DNA from 3 places in the Lysinibacillus sp. 1 U-2021 genome. Region 1 is predicted to be linked to each of the others. Evidence: riboswitches for the same ligand, from Rfam matches in the RefSeq annotation. Region 1 holds a riboswitch; each other region holds the start of a gene.

The links. A riboswitch is a leader RNA that binds a small molecule or an ion and turns the genes downstream of it on or off. The one in region 1 is predicted to bind S-adenosylmethionine.
Region 2: linked by a shared signal. The riboswitch ahead of QH639_RS06090 (cyclase family protein) and the one ahead of QH639_RS00400 (methionine ABC transporter ATP-binding protein) in region 1 are both predicted to bind S-adenosylmethionine.
Region 3: linked by a shared signal. The riboswitch ahead of metK (methionine adenosyltransferase) and the one ahead of QH639_RS00400 (methionine ABC transporter ATP-binding protein) in region 1 are both predicted to bind S-adenosylmethionine.

The regions. Positions count from the first base shown of each region.
Region 1 covers NZ_CP123966.1:80,844-86,566, forward strand. Annotated here, with positions in the region: gene QH639_RS00375 (acyl-CoA dehydrogenase family protein) at 1-1,739, shown strand, start outside; gene QH639_RS00380 (arsenate reductase family protein) at 1,924-2,280, shown strand; gene gcvH (glycine cleavage system protein GcvH) at 2,362-2,742, shown strand; gene QH639_RS00390 (toprim domain-containing protein) at 2,834-3,175, shown strand; gene QH639_RS00395 (thioredoxin family protein) at 3,190-3,501, shown strand; SAM riboswitch class I at 3,558-3,661, shown strand; gene QH639_RS00400 (methionine ABC transporter ATP-binding protein) at 3,744-4,772, shown strand; gene QH639_RS00405 (methionine ABC transporter permease) at 4,762-5,430, shown strand; gene QH639_RS00410 (MetQ/NlpA family ABC transporter substrate-binding protein) at 5,499-5,723, shown strand, end outside.
Region 2 covers NZ_CP123966.1:1,149,025-1,154,747, reverse strand. Annotated here, with positions in the region: gene QH639_RS06095 (DedA family protein) at 1-522, shown strand, start outside; gene QH639_RS06090 (cyclase family protein) at 553-1,290, opposite strand; SAM riboswitch class I at 1,382-1,487, opposite strand; gene QH639_RS06085 (YuzC family spore coat inner layer protein) at 1,569-1,973, opposite strand; gene QH639_RS06080 (helix-turn-helix domain-containing protein) at 2,091-3,662, opposite strand; gene QH639_RS06075 (ABC transporter substrate-binding protein) at 4,128-5,078, opposite strand; gene QH639_RS06070 (MFS transporter) at 5,237-5,723, opposite strand, start outside.
Region 3 covers NZ_CP123966.1:817,579-823,301, forward strand. Annotated here, with positions in the region: gene QH639_RS04355 (alpha/beta hydrolase family protein) at 1-695, shown strand, start outside; gene pckA (phosphoenolpyruvate carboxykinase (ATP)) at 761-2,347, opposite strand; SAM riboswitch class I at 2,737-2,855, shown strand; gene metK (methionine adenosyltransferase) at 3,114-4,310, shown strand; gene QH639_RS04370 (gamma carbonic anhydrase) at 4,490-5,002, opposite strand; gene QH639_RS04375 (alpha/beta hydrolase) at 5,136-5,723, shown strand, end outside.

The sequences.
Region 1 (5,723 bases):
TTGAAGATGTGGAATTAGATCGTGTATTTACACCGGAAGATTTCACTGACGAGCATAAAATGATTGCTAAAACAACAGAGGAATACGTTACAAATGAAGTTTTACCAGTAGTGGAAAATTTAGAGCACCATGAATTTGAGCATTCAGTGCGTCTCCTAAAAAGTGCAGGCGAATTAGGCTTACTTGGAGCAGATGTGCCTGAAGAATACGAAGGGCTAGGATTAGACAAAGTTTCTTCAGCTTTAATCGCTGAAAAAATGTCTGTTGCAGGTGGTTTCTCTATCACACATGGTGCTCACGTTGGTATTGGGTCATTACCAATTGTTCTATTCGGTAATGAAGATCAAAAGAGAAAATATTTACCTAAGCTTGCTTCAGGTGAATTAATCGCTGCCTATGCATTAACAGAGCCAGGTTCAGGTTCAGATGCTCTAGGTGCAAAAACGACTGCAAAATTAAATGAAGCTGGAACACATTATATTTTAAATGGTGAAAAACAGTGGATTACGAATGCAGGCTTTGCTGATGTATTTGTGGTCTACGCAAAAATTGATGGCGATAAATTCTCCGCCTTTATCGTAGAACGTGCCTACAATGGTGTTTCAGTTGGTCCTGAAGAAAAGAAAATGGGGATTAAATCATCATCAACGCGTACATTAGTATTGGAAGATGCGGAAGTACCTGTAGAAAATCTATTAGGTGAAATTGGTCGTGGTCATATTATTGCGTTCAATATTTTAAACATTGGTCGTTATAAACTAGGCGTGGGCACAATTGGCGGATCGAAACGTGCATTGGAGTTAGCTATTCAGTATACAAACCAACGTCAGCAATTTAAGACAAAGCTTTCTGATTTCAATCTGACAAAAGAGAAATTATCAACGATGGCTTCTCAATTGTATGCTTCAGAATCATTAAACTATCGTACTGTGGGTCTATTTGAGGATCGTTTAAGCCAATTAAGCCTAGAAGAGCAAAAGCAAGGTAAAGTAATTGCAGGAGCGATTGCTGAATATGCCATTGAATGCTCTATTGCTAAAGTATTCGGTTCAGAAACTTTAGACTATATTGCTGATGAAGCTGTCCAACTTCATGGCGGTTATGGCTTTATGGCTGAATATGAGGTAGAGCGTATTTACCGTGATTCTCGAATTAATCGAATTTTTGAAGGTACAAACGAAATTAACCGCATGATTGTACCTGGCACATTTATGAAAAAGGCGCTAAAAGGTGAGCTACCATTATTACAAGTTGCCCAAAATTTACAGCAAGAGCTGCTTATGCTAATGCCAGAAGATATCGGTACAGAGCCGTTAGCACAAGAAAAATATTTAGTGAAAAATGCCAAGAAGATTGCTGTATTAGCTGCAGGATTAGCAGCACAACGCTTTGGTGCAAAGCTTGATCAAGAGCAAGAAGTATTGGTAAACATTGCGAATATAGCTAACCAATTATTTGCAATGGAATCAGCTGTCTTACGTACAGAAAAAGCAATTGCTCGTGACGGTGCTGAAAAAGCACATCAAAAATTGCTATACACACAAATTTTCTGCCAAGAAGCATTCTCAGAAATCGAAAAAGAAGCAAAAGACACAATTCTTGCTTCAGCGGATGGCGATGCAGCCCGTATGACATTATCTGCACTGCGTAAGCTAACACGTAATAATCCATACAATTTAATTGCGAAGAAGCGTGAGGCTTCCGTTAAATTAATTGATGCTGAAAAATATATTGTATAATAGTGCAAATTTAACCTAGCTATCTGCAAAAGATAGCTAGGTTTTTTTATATGAGATGGATAATCGTAAAAGGAGCGGATAAATTTGCACAACTGGTGGATAAACTTACAAAAAAGAGTGAAGTTCACCATTGAAAACAACTATGATGGTATACTACAGAAAAAGACAGAAGAGGAGCATTGTAATGACGATTCAATTTTTCCATTATCCGAAATGTACAACATGTAAAAAGGCACAGAAGTGGTTAAATGAGCATGAGGTTGCCTATGAAGAGGTACATATCGCAGAGCAACCTCCCACTAAAGAAGAATTAACAGCTATTTGGCAAGCTAGTGGACAGCCTTTGAAGAAATTTTTTAATACCTCAGGCATGAAATATCGTGAGCTTGGCTTAAAGGACAAGTTAGCGGAAATGACGGAGGATGAGCAGCTTGAGCTACTTGCTTCAGATGGCATGTTAATGAAACGTCCCATCGTGACAGATGGAAAAAAAGTTACTTTAGGTTTTAAAGAAGTAGATTTTGAGCAAGCTTGGAAATAACCGTATTAAACCTTGTATTTATAGGAGAAGTATGGCACACTGAAAGTGAATATATTACATATTTATGGAGGGGTTTTTTGCATGAGCACACCTAAAGACTTACGATACTCTGAAGAACATGAATGGGTAAAAGTAGAAGATGGAAAAGTACGTATTGGTATTACTCACTTCGCACAATCTGAATTAGGAGATATCGTATTCGTTGAGCTTCCACAAGTTGGCGACGAAATCAAAACAGATGATCCATTCGGTAGCGTAGAATCAGTAAAAACTGTTTCTGAATTATATGCACCAATCTCAGGTACTGTAGTGGAAGTAAATGCAGATTTAGAAGATAGCCCAGAATTCGTTAATGAATCACCATATGAAAAAGCATGGATGATCGTTGTTGAGCCTGCTGACGCATCAGAAGTTGAGAAACTAATGACAGCAGAGCAATACGAAGAAATGATCGCTGAATAAGACAAGCTATAATCGAAAAACGTCGGAAACTACCGGCGTTTTTTGTTATATAATGACTTATAAGTGGGGATCTCTAAATGGAGGTGGCGTAATGTTCGAGGGAAAATGCTTGATAGTAGAAGGACGCTCAGATAAGCTACAAATTGAGCCTATTTTGAATGAGAATGTTACAATACTATGTACGAATGGTACAATTGGTGTGCATCAATTAGAAGAACTACTGGATCCCTATGAGGGCTGTGAGCTATTTACTTTTTTTGATGCAGATACTTCTGGCGATAAGCTACGTGCATTAATGGACAGACATTATCCAGAAGCTGAGCATCTGCGCACAATGCCAACATATAAGGAAGTAGAAACGACACCAAGAAAAGTGCTAGCGATGATTTTACTGCGAGCACATTTTTCAATCCATAATGAATATATTTTGTAAGGTTGCGTGAGTAAATGGAAGAATGGTCAACAGAGCAGTGGGAAGCGGCTAAACAGTCAGGAGACAAAACTGCATTTTATTTATATACACCGATGTGTGGAACATGTGCAGTGGCATCTAAAATGATGTCCATTATTGAACAATTACTGCCACAGCTACAAATTGGTAAAGCAAATATCAACTTTTTGGAACACATTGCTTATGAGCATCAAATTGAAAGTGTTCCATGTCTACTCATCAGTGATGGCGGAAAAGTGACAGAAAAGATTTATGCTTTTCAATCCGTACCATTTTTATATGAATTGTTAAAAAAATCAATTGACTGAACTTTACTAGCGTGGTAAAGTATCAAATATATTACTAAAACATTAAATATATCGAACTCTTATGAAGAGTGGCGGAGGGAAGTGCCCTATGAAGCCCGGCAACCATCACAATGTGAAAAGGTGCCAAATCACCCAAAGATTTTTCTTTGAAAGATGAGAGAACGGTTTAACGTATTATACGTGACCCCTTCTACTTGTCTGTGAGTGAAGGGGTTTTCTATATGAGAAAAGGAGTATTCGCTATGATCCAGCTTCAAAATATTACAAAGAAATACAAAACAGCAAATGGCGAATTAACGGCAGTCAAAGACGTCAACCTTACTATTAATAAAGGTGAAATTTTTGGCATTATTGGCTATAGTGGTGCTGGTAAAAGTACCATGATTCGTTTATTAAACGGTTTAGAGAAACCGACAGCAGGAACAGTAACGGTGAACAATCAAGAATTTTCATCGATAAAAGGGCAAAAGCTTAGAGCGGCTAGACAAAAGGTAAGTATGATTTTCCAGCATTTCAATTTACTTTGGTCTAGAACAGTTGCCGAAAATATTGCATTCCCTTTAGAAATCGCAGGCTTCCCAAAGGCTCAACGTGAAGCACGTGTGAAGGAATTAATTGCCCTTGTAGGCTTAGAAGGGCGCGATAAGGCATATCCATCCCAGCTTTCTGGTGGACAAAAGCAGCGTGTAGGAATTGCACGTGCATTAGCGAATAATCCAGAGGTTTTACTATGTGATGAGGCGACATCGGCACTCGATCCTGAAACAACGGATGCTATTCTTGATTTACTCGTTGATATAAATGAACGCTTAGGCTTAACTATCGTCCTGATTACCCACGAAATGCATGTCATTCGCAAAATTTGTCATCGTGTAGCAGTGATGGAGGCAGGCGAAATTGTGGAACGTGGTGAGGTATTGCAAGTCTTCCAAGCCCCACAGGCGGCTATTACTAAGAAGTTTGTATCTCAAATTACAGACACTAAGGAAACACAGGATACGGTAGCACAAATTAAAACAAACTATCCAACTGGACAACTTGTCAAACTTATTTTTGTTGGTGAAAAAACAGAACAGCCAGTCATCTCACATCTTGTGAAACAATTTGATGTAGAAGTAAGTATTGTTCACGGAAATATTTCACAAACAAAAAATGGTGCATATGGTACATTGATTGTGCAAATTGATGGCTCTCAGAAAAACGTCACTGAAGCCCTTCGTTATTTAAATACAGTGGAAGTACAGACGGAGGTGATTGAAAATGCTAACTAATCTCTTTCCGAATGTAGACTGGGAAAATATGTGGCAAGCTACGTATGAAACTTTATACATGACAGCTATATCAACGGTTGTGACATTTATTCTTGGGTTAGTCATTGGTATTGTTCTATTTTTAACTAGTCCCAATCAGTTATGGGCAAATAAAATCGTTAACTTTTTAACGGGATCACTCGTTAATATTTTCCGTTCCATTCCATTTATCGTATTAATTATTTTATTAATTCCATTTACGAAGTTGTTACTAGGTACAATTCGTGGTGCCAATGCGGCGTTACCTGCTTTAATTATCGGTGCAGCACCGTTTTATGCTCGTATGGTATTAATTGCGTTACGTGAAATTGATAAAGGTGTCATTGAAGCGGCTCGTTCAATGGGAGCGAAAACTTCTACAATTATTTGGAAAGTATTGGTTCCTGAATCATTACCAGCTTTGATTTCTGGTATCACCGTAACGGCTGTTGCTCTTGTAGGTTATACAGCGATGGCAGGAATTATTGGTGCAGGTGGTCTTGGTAACTTAGCTTTCTTAGACGGCTTCCAGCGAAACCGCCAAGATGTGACATTAATGGCAACTATTTTTATCTTAGTAGTCGTATTTATTATTCAATGGATTGGTGATTTAATTACTGAGAAAATTGATAAACGCTAGCACGAAATTGAGGTTATTCCGGTTTTTACCGCTAACATATTTAAAACAAATAAAAGGGAGTGTCATAAATGAAAAAGTTACTAGCAGGATTATTTTTATCAATACTTGTACTAGCATTAGCAGCTTGCGGTACAGATAAAAAAGAAGATGAAAAATCAGCATCTGGCAATCAAACAGATAGTAAAGAAAACGTAACATTAAAAGTAGGTGCTTCTAATACACCACACGCAGTTATTTTAGACAAAGCAAAACCGATCTTAGCTAAAGAAGGTATTGATCTTGAAATTGAAACA
Region 2 (5,723 bases), 1.1 Mb from region 1:
GTTGGGGTGCCACTTCCTGATGAGGTGTTTCTGACTTATGTAGGCTATAGTGTTTACCGAGAAAGTCTTGAACACATTCCTGCTTTAGTCAGTGCAATGATTGGTGCGATTGGAGGCATTACCTTAAGCTACTATATTGGTTATCGTTTTGGCTTACCGTTATTGCAGAAATATGGCCCTAAAATTCATATTACCGAGCAAAAAATTGACTTTACGAAAAAGATGTTTACAAAAATAGGACCTACCCTATTATTAATTGGCTATTTTATTCCAGGGGTACGCCATTTGACAGCTTATATTGCGGCTATTAATAATTATCCTTATAGAAAGTTTGCTCTTTTTGCCTATACAGGGGCATTTATTTGGACGTTCACATTTATATCATTAGGAAAGATGCTTGGAGAGAAATGGCGATTTGTTGGATACTATTTAACCCATTACAGTATCTATCTTATTCTTTTATTTATTATAGGGATGCTCATTGCTTATTTTTTATTTAAAAAAAGAAATGGACAAAAATAAAAGTCGGTATACGCTATACCGACTTTTATGTTATGGCAAAATAGCAAAAGATCGCACAGGGAAGCCAGATGCTTTTTCTGGCTTAGGTACGATATTGAAGATGATAGCGCCTTTCGCAGGTAGCTTGTCCAAATTCGTCATTAGCTCAATTTGATAGGTGTCTTGGTCAAGCACAAAATATTCGCCATCTAGCTTGCCATTTTTACGAAAATCAGCAGCAGAGTCCGTATCGAATGTTTCATGACCAATTGCGCTTACCTTGCGTTCTTGTAGTAAAAACTGTAAAGCTTCTAAACCCCAGCCAGGGATATGGTTATGTCCATCTGCATCCTTATTACTGAAAGCCTCTTTATCTGGCCAGCGCTTACTCCAATCTGTACGTAATGCTACAAATGTTCCTGCTTCAATTTCTCCATGCTTGTCCTCAAAATCAAGAATATCTTGAACACTTAATGAAAAATCATGGTTGCTCGCAGCCTCCTGTGATTTATCAATAACAACAAGGGGGAGAACAAGCTCTTTTAGTTCTAATTCTTCTAAGTAGCGAGTATCTCGCACAAAATGAATGGGTGGGTCGATATGTGTGCCATATTGACCAGGGAACGTGAATTGTTGAGCGAAGAAACCATCCTTATGAGAAAATAACGTTTCAAATTTAGCGTCCTCAAACATAAAAAAATGTGGAGAATTAGGGCCGAATGTATGTGTTAAATCAACCCACTGTTTCGATTTTAGTAATTGCAATGCTTGCAAAAGTTCATTAGACATCGATTTCCCTGCTTTCTGTAAAAAATAGTGGTAAATAAAAAGGAGTCCCCTAATAGAAGAGGACTCCTGCTTGAAACAACGGTAGTTCTTCTTCTCATCTTCAAGGCTGATCATTTTGCCAATTGGAATTAGCACCATACTGTTAGCTGGTTGCTGAGACTTCGTCGGGCCAATCCCTCCGTCTCTCTTGATAAGAAAAGTAATATAAGAATTTTCAGAAATAACAATACAAACACTTTAGCATAGTTTTTTATAGTTTACAAGTTCACTGGGAATTTTCACCAATTCAAATTCAAGGTGACTCCACAACAATCATTATCAATCAGACGTATTCTAAAACTGTCTGGTGTATAGTTCGTTTCAAATTTCATCGTAATACCTGTTGATGTGATTAATTTTTCAACCTCTGTTTTATTTGAAAGTTGAGCAGCATTCATTAAATCATGTGCGAATTGTTGGGAGCTATCTATTTTATCCGTAAGTAATTGGGCTTGCTGCATCATCGCCTTTATCCGTGTTGCTGAAGCTTTTAATTTGTGTGTATCGACAGGTGGAAAAGGATTATTGGTCGGCATTGCTAAATGTTGCGAAAAGGGTCTAATGGCAAAATGATTAGCGATAGGCGATGTTGGATAATGATAGGGATGCACAAAATACGGATAAGGATTGTAATACAAGGTCATTCCTCCTATCCTATAACTGATATCCTATCTTATGTAGCCAAACTACATTCGGTGTTATTTTGCGGTGCAATGTTTGTCCTCCTCACCATTTAAAAAGGAAGCTAAAGTAAGCTTTTTTTAGCCAAGTACATTCAAGACATCATCAATTTTTTTACTATGTGATAAAATGCCATAATTCATCCATGTTAAAAAGTCTACTTCATAGACACAGCTGCTTTTAACGGCAGCTAGGTTTTTCCAAGTAGGAGTTTTTAAAATAGCACGTTCCTCATTTTCATAAATGGAATGTTGCTTATCAAATGTAATAAATAAATGATCCGCATCTAATTGCAACAATTGATCAAATGTCAGTTGTGCTTTACGTTGATTGTGCGGAATACTCCATACTAGTGAATGTGGCATTAAACCTAAGTCACGATATAAAATGGGGCCCGTATAGCCACATTCAGGACCGGCGTATAGAGTAATGCTAATGGCTGAAATACGGAGAAATGCCACACTTTGCCCATAAACTGATTTGCTAAGAATTCCTTTTGCTTGTTGTACTTTATCTTCATATTGTAGGATTACGTCTTGTATCAAGGAGGTTTTTCCTGTTAGATCTGCAATCTTAAATAACGTAGATTGCCAATTCTCTCCAGGGTGTGAAAGATGACAGACGGGTCCTACTTCATCTAAGTGCTGAAAGGATTCCCAACGCTCTACACCAGAATCTAACATAATTAAAGTTGGCTTATAGTAAAGGAGTCGATCCATTTCTCTATTTTGTACATCAATATCTGGCACTTTCTGTAGACCTAAATAGTCTTGTTTTCCCCATTTTGAATGACTGAATTGAGCAATTGGCGTAATCCCAAGCGCAACAAAGAAATCTTCTAAGAATGGTGCAAATACACGTAGATGGCTGCTTTGATTTCTTCGATATTGTCCTGGAGAGATGCCGACATGTTCCTTAAAGCGACGATTGAAATAATACTCATTATTAAATCCGACAGACTGGCTAATTTCAAATACTCGATCATTTGTTGTCATTAATAAATGCTTAGCTTTTTCAATACGAAGTTTAGTTAAATAGTGAAGAGGAATTTGTCCCGTAATATCTTTAAAAATGCGCGTATAATTCCATCTTGGTACGTCAGCTAGCTGTGCTAGCTGCTCAACCGTCCACTCTTTTTCAAAATGTTTATGTAAATGGTTAATGGACTGCTCAACAGATTGTCGATCATTTTTTTGCATCTGCTTGGGTATGGTTGGATGTAGGAGTAATAACATCAGCTCTTGAAAGTGTACATGCTGTTCAAAAATCGTGTGTTCATCCTCCGCTAACCTGTTCTGATAGATGACTTCTAGCAGTCTATGACATTGTGAAAAGGGGAGAAGATGTCGTTCGCTGATACTTGTAAAATGACTATATGAATTCTGACTATTGCTGAGATTGACAATGTTGAAATGTAATTGATAAAAACAAAGGTGCTCACTTTGAATATGGATACTAACCGTGTTATTTGGCGGAATCAATATGTACTTTTCTTCACTAAAATGAATGATGTCATGATCTATTTCTAGCTTTCCGCTACCATTCATTACGATGAAAAGTGTATAGAAGTCACTACTAATCAATAACTTTTTTGATGATTGAATTGAATAAGAGATATTTTGTAACGTATAAACATGTGTTAAGTTACCCATTGATAATTCACCCCTTTTTTTGAATTGGCAGAACAACACAAAGAAAGCCCTCATTAAGAGCTTCCTTTCATGTTGTTGAAAAAAGATCATGTGACTAGTAGAAAAAGCCCCTTTAGCAAGGCAAGGGGTTGATTTCCCCTCCGCCAGCGTCCTTTTCAGGTGGCGTCTGATGAGCCGCTTCACTCACTTGCGTTCGCTCCAGGGTCTCACCTGTGACGCTAAATCCCCTAGGAGTGACGCTGGCTCCACTCCAATCAACCATGCTGCTAACGTGTCTTTTCTTCTTTCGTACTAGCAGTAGGGAACAAAAAAGTCTATTAAAGAGAGGATAGGCACTTATTTCAATGTGAAGAAGTGATGAGTGACAACACCTATCCATTTTCTCCTTCGCAAAAGTGCTATTGATTATTTTGTTTTTTAACACTAAGCCAAAGAAAGCCCTCATTAAGAGCTTTCTTTTGAAAATTATTTGACGAACCATTTCTCTAAATCATCATACTTTAGCAAGTTGGCTGTAATTGCGCCAGATTGCCAATATGTGCGATCAGCAATATAGACATGCCCATTTTTTACAGCAGGGAGTGTTTTCCATAGTGTACTATCTAACCATTTAATGGCTTCTTGGTTTTCTTTAGACTCCCATGTACCGTTTGAAGGGAAAAGGATAATATGATCCGCATCTAATTCCGTGATAGCCTCTTCTGATAAAACCTCGTGGAACTCTGTCATATCACGGGCTAATGGATGTGGTGTTAAGTCTGTCTCTGTGTAAATGTAGCCAGAGTAGCGATTTTTAATGCCAAATAATGCTAATGTATTATCTGCTACATTTAGTCGTACAACGGCAACTGTTTCGTCTCCAATTGATTCATCTAGTTTTGCTTTTAAATCGGCAACACGTTGCTCATATCGATCAACCATTTCTTTTGCCTTATCGGGAATATTTAAAACATCAGCTATTGTTTTTGTAATTTCACGTGGATCTTGTAGAATATCTTCTTTCAAGCGGTAAGTAGGCGCTACCTTTGAGTATTCCTCATACTTTGCCTGGTCCGCGGCACCATCTACAATGATTAAATCAGGCTTGGCTTGTAATAATGTTTCCATGCTACCGGTAATGTCGAACTCAGGAACATCTAATCCTAAATAGTCCTGTTTTCCCCAAGATGGGTGATACCATTGCACAACGGGTTTTACATCCAAAGCTGTTAAATAGTCTTCCAAATAGATAGCAGCTACACGCTGTGGATTTGTAGGAATTTCTACTTTTCCAAACTCGTCTTCTACAATTCTTGTATCTTTAGATGATTGCTCTTCTGTAGCTGTATCCTCTTTTACTTCATTTGAGCCACAGGCACTTAATACGAACATTAGTGCAAAGAAAACTACAAATGAAAAATATCGACCTCTACGCATTTTATTCACTCCTATAGATTTACTAAAACAGTAAGGGTATACCCTTAAATTAGAATGATAATCATTCTCGTTTGACTCAAGTAAATTATAGGATACAACATATTAACAAACAATACACATTCTCTACTAATTTTTTATACAAAGTGAAATTTAGAGAGTTATTGTTTTTTGTTATCGAAAAGTAACCATAAAAGTGTAACAATTGCTGCTAGCATAACCATCAGGAATCCGTATATAGGCGTATGCGCCAACGATTGGTGGCGAATAATAAAGCCTCCGATATATGAGCCTAAAAATATGCCAATGTTGAAAGCAGAAATATTCAATGCCGAGGCCATTGAAATGGCTGATGGTACATATTTTTCAGATAGTAGAACAGCATATAGCTGCAATCCTGGGACATTCATAAACATGAACAATCCCATTGTTAGCACCATTATTAATCCCATAATAGGTGAGTCTAGGGTAAAGCCAATGCCAAGCAATGACAATGCAAGTCCAACAAAAATAATAAAGATGGAACGTAGTGGATTATGATTAGCAAAATGACCACCAAGAGTATTACCGATAGCTACACAAATACCATAGACAACTAGAATAATGACGACTGTATGTGGGGAATACCCCATATATTGTTCTAAAATA
Region 3 (5,723 bases), 740 kb from region 1:
TTTCAATGGGCTTACGTATAAAAGGACTATTAGCAGAGCCAAAGACAGAAGGTACATATGATGGCTTTTTATATTTAAGGGGCGGCATGCAAAGCATTGGGATGGTAAGACCCTCTCGTATTGCACAATTTGCGGCGCAGGGCTTTATCGTATTTGCCCCATATTATCGTGGGAATCGTGGGGGAGAGGGTCGTGACGAGTTTGCAGGGGCAGACCGTTACGATGCGGTCTATGCCGTAGATGTACTCAAACAATTCTGCAATGACAATATTCATGTTTTTGGTTTTTCACGAGGTGGTATTATGGCTCTGTGGACAGCTATTTTAAGGAGGGATATTACTTCTGTTGTAACATGGGCAGGTGTTTCTGATGCAACAGCCACTTATTGGGAACGTACAGATATGCGCAGGATGATGAAGCGCGTTATCGGAGGAACACCTAATCGTGTACCAGAAGCGTATGATGCAAGGACACCTCTTTTTGAGATAGAGCGTATAACAGCTCCCGTTCTTATCATTCATGGCTATCGTGATGAAAATGTGGATATTGAACATGCCAGACAATTGGCATTTTTTTTAGAGGAAGCAAATAAATCATTCGAAACTTGGTATGATCTTACCTATGCACATCAATATCCACCAGCAAAAAATCGTGAAACTGTTCGTGCTCTTTGCAAGTGGATGAAACAGCAATAAAGCATAGAGAAAACAAAAAGACAAAGAGAACGAATTAATTGTTCCCTTTGTCTTTTAAATAGATGTTATTTTAATGGACCACCAAGTGTAGTGATGGCTTCAGAAACGTTTGAGAATTTCTTGAAGTTTTCGTTGAATAAGCCTGCAAGCTCAGCAGCTTTTGCATCGTATGCAGCTTTATCTGCCCAAGCTTCACGAGGATTTAACACTTCTGAAGGTACGCCTTCAACCGCTGTTGGAATGTGTAAACCAAACACAGCATCTTGTGTTGTTTCAACATCTGCTAATTTACCATCGATTGCTGCACGGACCATTGTACGTGTATAAGAAAGTTTCATACGGCTACCTGTGCCATATTCGCCACCAGTCCAACCAGTGTTTACTAAGTATACCTGTGCCCCATGCTCGTCAATTTTTTGTCCTAACATTTCTGCGTATACTGTTGCAGGAAGTGGAAGGAATGGAGACCCGAAGCAAGTAGAGAATACTGGTTCTGGCTCAGTCACACCACGTTCAGTTCCAGCAAGTTTAGAAGTGAACCCGCTTAGGAAGTGATACATTGCTTGTTCTTTAGTTAATTTACTGATTGGAGGTAATACACCAAATGCATCAGCTGTTAGGAAGATGATTGTTTTTGGATGACCTGCAACAGAAGGATCAACGATATTTTCGATGTATTGGATTGGATAAGCTACACGAGTATTTTCTGTTAGTGATCCGTCATCATAGTCACAAATACGCGTTTCTGGATCAACAGCTACGTTTTCTAATACAGAGCCGAAGCGAATCGCATTGTAGATTTCTGGTTCTTTTTCAGCAGAAAGGTTGATTGTTTTTGCATAGCAGCCACCCTCAATGTTGAATACACCATTATCAGACCAACCGTGTTCATCGTCACCGATTAGCTTACGATCAGGATCAGCTGATAACGTCGTTTTACCAGTACCAGATAGACCGAAGAATAACGCTACATCGCCAGCTTCACCAACGTTTGCTGAGCAGTGCATTGAAAGAATACCTTGTTGTGGTAATAAGTAGTTCATGATACCAAAGATAGATTTTTTCATTTCACCAGCATATTCTGTACCACCAATTAAAATAATTTTCTTTTCAAGTGATACGATGATGAATGTTTCAGAAGCAGTACCATCAACCGCAGGATCTGCTTTAAAGTTAGGAGCTGAGATGACAGTGAAGTCAGCAACATGAGAAGCTAATTCATCTGCTGTTGGACGGATAAATAATTGATGAGCAAAAAGATTGTGCCATGCGTATTCATTAATAACTTGAATGCTTAATTGTGAATCTTTGTCAGCACCTGCAAAGCCTTTGAATACGAATAACTCGTCACGTTCTTTTAAATATTTTATTACTTTTACATATAGGTTATCGAACACTTCAGAAGAAATCGGTTGGTTGACTTTACCCCAGTCAATTTGATCTTTTGTGCTTTCTTCTTCTACCGTATATTTATCTTTAGGTGAACGACCAGTGTATTTGCCAGTTTCTGCACGAACTGCGCCATCTACTGTTAACATTGCTTCACCACGAGATGTAGCTTTTTCTGCTAATTGTGGTACTGAAAGTTGAACATTAATGTTACCGCCGTTTAATAATTCCTTCAGTTCGTTTGCAATTTCTACTGAATTCATCGATTAAATACCATCCTTTTTTATAGTATTCCCTTGATTTAGAGGGATTTTTTCTTAATTTCAAAAATAGTATAACACAATTGCTTAAATAATCTATACTAATTAAGAAATTATTTTAGAGTTTTTACCACTTTTCAATAAACTGACAAAAAATAATGTTTTTCGAGTAGAATACCATCAATCCTACTGTAATTAGGCACGAAAATTGAGCCACACATATGTTACCACAAGTAGCTAGGTATGTTGTAGGGATTAATTTGCTTCTATTTACATCATCATCCAAGTATGAAAAGTTTTTGTGTAATAAGTTCTTTCCTTTCTATACAGTAATACATAAGAAAATATTTGACAACGTTCGACCTTTTCAGTAACATGAGATTGAACGGATACTCTTATCCCGAGCTGGTGGAGGGTCAGGCCCTGTGAAACCCGGCAACCTGCATGAACTATTTCACGACATGCGTTGGTGCCAACCTGATGCAAGGGAACATCCCTTGAACGATAAGAGTGAAAGGTTACGCAGTCATTATTCCTTTCCTCATGTAAAGTAACGTGAGAAAAGGATTTTTTTATTGTTAAAAATCAATGTAAAGGTAAGTATATGTAGTTCTTTCCTTATTATAATGACGGATCTTTCGAAATCCTCGTGTTAAAAGCAGCAGTAACGGCTTGAGAGTTCAATCCTTAGGAGCGGACTTGACATGGGTAATGAGTACCGTATTCATACACAACTACTTATTGTAAGAGTATTTAGGAGGAAAACCAAATGACAAACCGTCGACTGTTTACATCAGAGAGTGTAACAGAAGGACATCCAGATAAGATTTGTGACCAAATCTCGGATGCCATTTTAGATGCTATTTTAGCAGAAGATCCAAATGCACGTGTAGCGTGTGAAACAACTGTAACAACAGGATTAGTATTAGTAGCAGGAGAAATTACTACTTCTACTTATGTGGATATTAAAGGTATTGTTCGTGACACTGTAGCTGAAATTGGCTATACACGAGGTAAATATGGCTTTGATGCAGAGAACTTAGCGGTGCTTGTGGCAATTGGCGAACAATCACCTGATATTGCTCAAGGTGTTGATCAGGCATTAGAGGCACGTGAAGGCTCTATGACAGATGCTGACATAGAAGCAATTGGTGCTGGTGACCAAGGCTTAATGTTTGGCTATGCATGTAATGAAACACCAGAGCTAATGCCATTACCAATTAGCTTGGCACACAAATTAGCACGCCGTTTAACAGAAGTACGTAAATCAGGGGAACTTGCCTATTTGCGTCCTGATGGTAAAACGCAAGTAACGATTGAATATGATGACAATAATGTACCGGTTCGCGTGGATACAATTGTTATTTCAACACAGCATGATGAAGAAGCAACACTTGAACAAATTCAAGCAGATTTAAAAGAATTTGTTATTGCACCAGTTGTACCGAGTGAATTATTAGATGCTAATACGAAATACTTCATCAATCCAACTGGCCGTTTTGTAATTGGTGGGCCAAAAGGTGATGCTGGATTAACAGGGCGTAAAATCATTGTTGATACATACGGTGGTTATGCACGTCACGGTGGTGGTGCCTTCTCAGGTAAGGATGCAACCAAGGTAGACCGTTCGGCGGCATATGCAGCACGTTATGTAGCGAAAAACATCGTAGCAGCTGGCTTAGCAGAGCGTGCTGAAGTGCAACTTGCCTATGCGATTGGCGTTGCTCAGCCTGTTTCCATTGCTGTCGATACATTTGGCACAGGTAGAGTGAAAGAAAGCGAAATCGTTGAATGGGTACGCGAGCTATTCGATCTACGCCCAGCAGGTATCATTAAAATGCTTGATCTTCGTCGTCCAATTTATAAACAAACTGCTGCGTATGGACATTTTGGTCGTACAGATTTAAATGTACCATGGGAGCAAATTGATAAAGCAGACGCGCTACGAGAAAAAGCACGTTTATAAACTATTGAACTAAAGTAATGAAGTCATTAGAAAATTATTCTGATGTATTAATAAGCAAAGGGGCAACATTGCTCCTTTTGTTTTTTTTACAAAAATACCTCGCTAGGATTCGTGAACATATTCGGTACACGAAAACGCGAGGGATTTTTTCGTTAGTATTGATTTTTTGTGTAGGTTATTTATTTCTGAAGTGATTTATAATATTGACCTTTTTCTGCGTATTCTCGTACGATGCGTTCCATATCCTCTTTATCTTCAGCATTTAATTCTCGGACAACTTTTGCTGGACGACCTAATGCTAAACTATTTGGAGGAATGACTTTACCAGGAGGTACTAGGCTTCCAGCTCCAATAAATGCACCTTCTCCAATCTCAGCTCCGTCTAAAATAATGGATCCCATACCAATTAAGGCATTTTTGCGAATTGTACAACTATGTAAAGTGACTTGGTGTCCAACTGTTACCTCATCTTCAATAATGAGCGGATATTTTGGGCTTTGGTGTAAACAGCAAAGATCCTGGATACTGACACGTTTACCAATAATCGTTGGGGAAACATCACCACGAATAACCGTATTAAACCAAATAGTTGTTTCGGTGCCAATTGTTACGTCGCCCGTAACAGTTGCGTAATCAGCAATGAAAACAGACGGATCGATCTTTGGCGTTTTATCTTTAAATGGATAAATCATGAAAATCGCCTCTTTTCTTTCTATAATGTAGTATTATCGTATCAAATACGCAACTTTATGGAAATATAAAATTAAAATGTGCTATTTATTTCGATATAATCAAAGTGTAATCATTTTTTAGGAGGACTATGTAATGTGGAAATGGGAAGCTGATGGACAAGCAAAAGCTGTGATTGCTATTCTTCATGGTGCTTATGAAAATCACCGTTGGTATGCATGGCTGATAGAGAAATTAAGATTAGAAGGCTTCCACATAGTCATGGGAGATTTACCGAATCATGGGGGTAATGCAAGGTTTGCTCGAGTCCATGATGAAGACTTCAAATTGTACAATAAGTATACAAGAAACCTGATTGAAAATGCTTTTTCATATAATTTACCAACCTTTGTAATAGGGCATGGACTAGGTGCAACATTAATCCTCCATACACTGCAAAAGAGACAATATGAATGTGCAGGCATTATTTTAACATCACCTTGGTTGCAACTAAAGCTATTACCAGGTAAATTAACAAATGCTTTAACAAGTCTAAGTGCGTTAACGGCCAATGTTAAATTGACACATGATATTACATTAGAGAAATTAACGCGTAGTGTTGAAGGCAGAGAAGAAATGAAAGATGATGTACCGCTCATGTCTGTTGTTTCTGTGAAATGGTATCGAGAACTTCAGCAGATGATGAAAAATTTAGTGATGCTGCCTAAAGGTGAAATGCCTAAT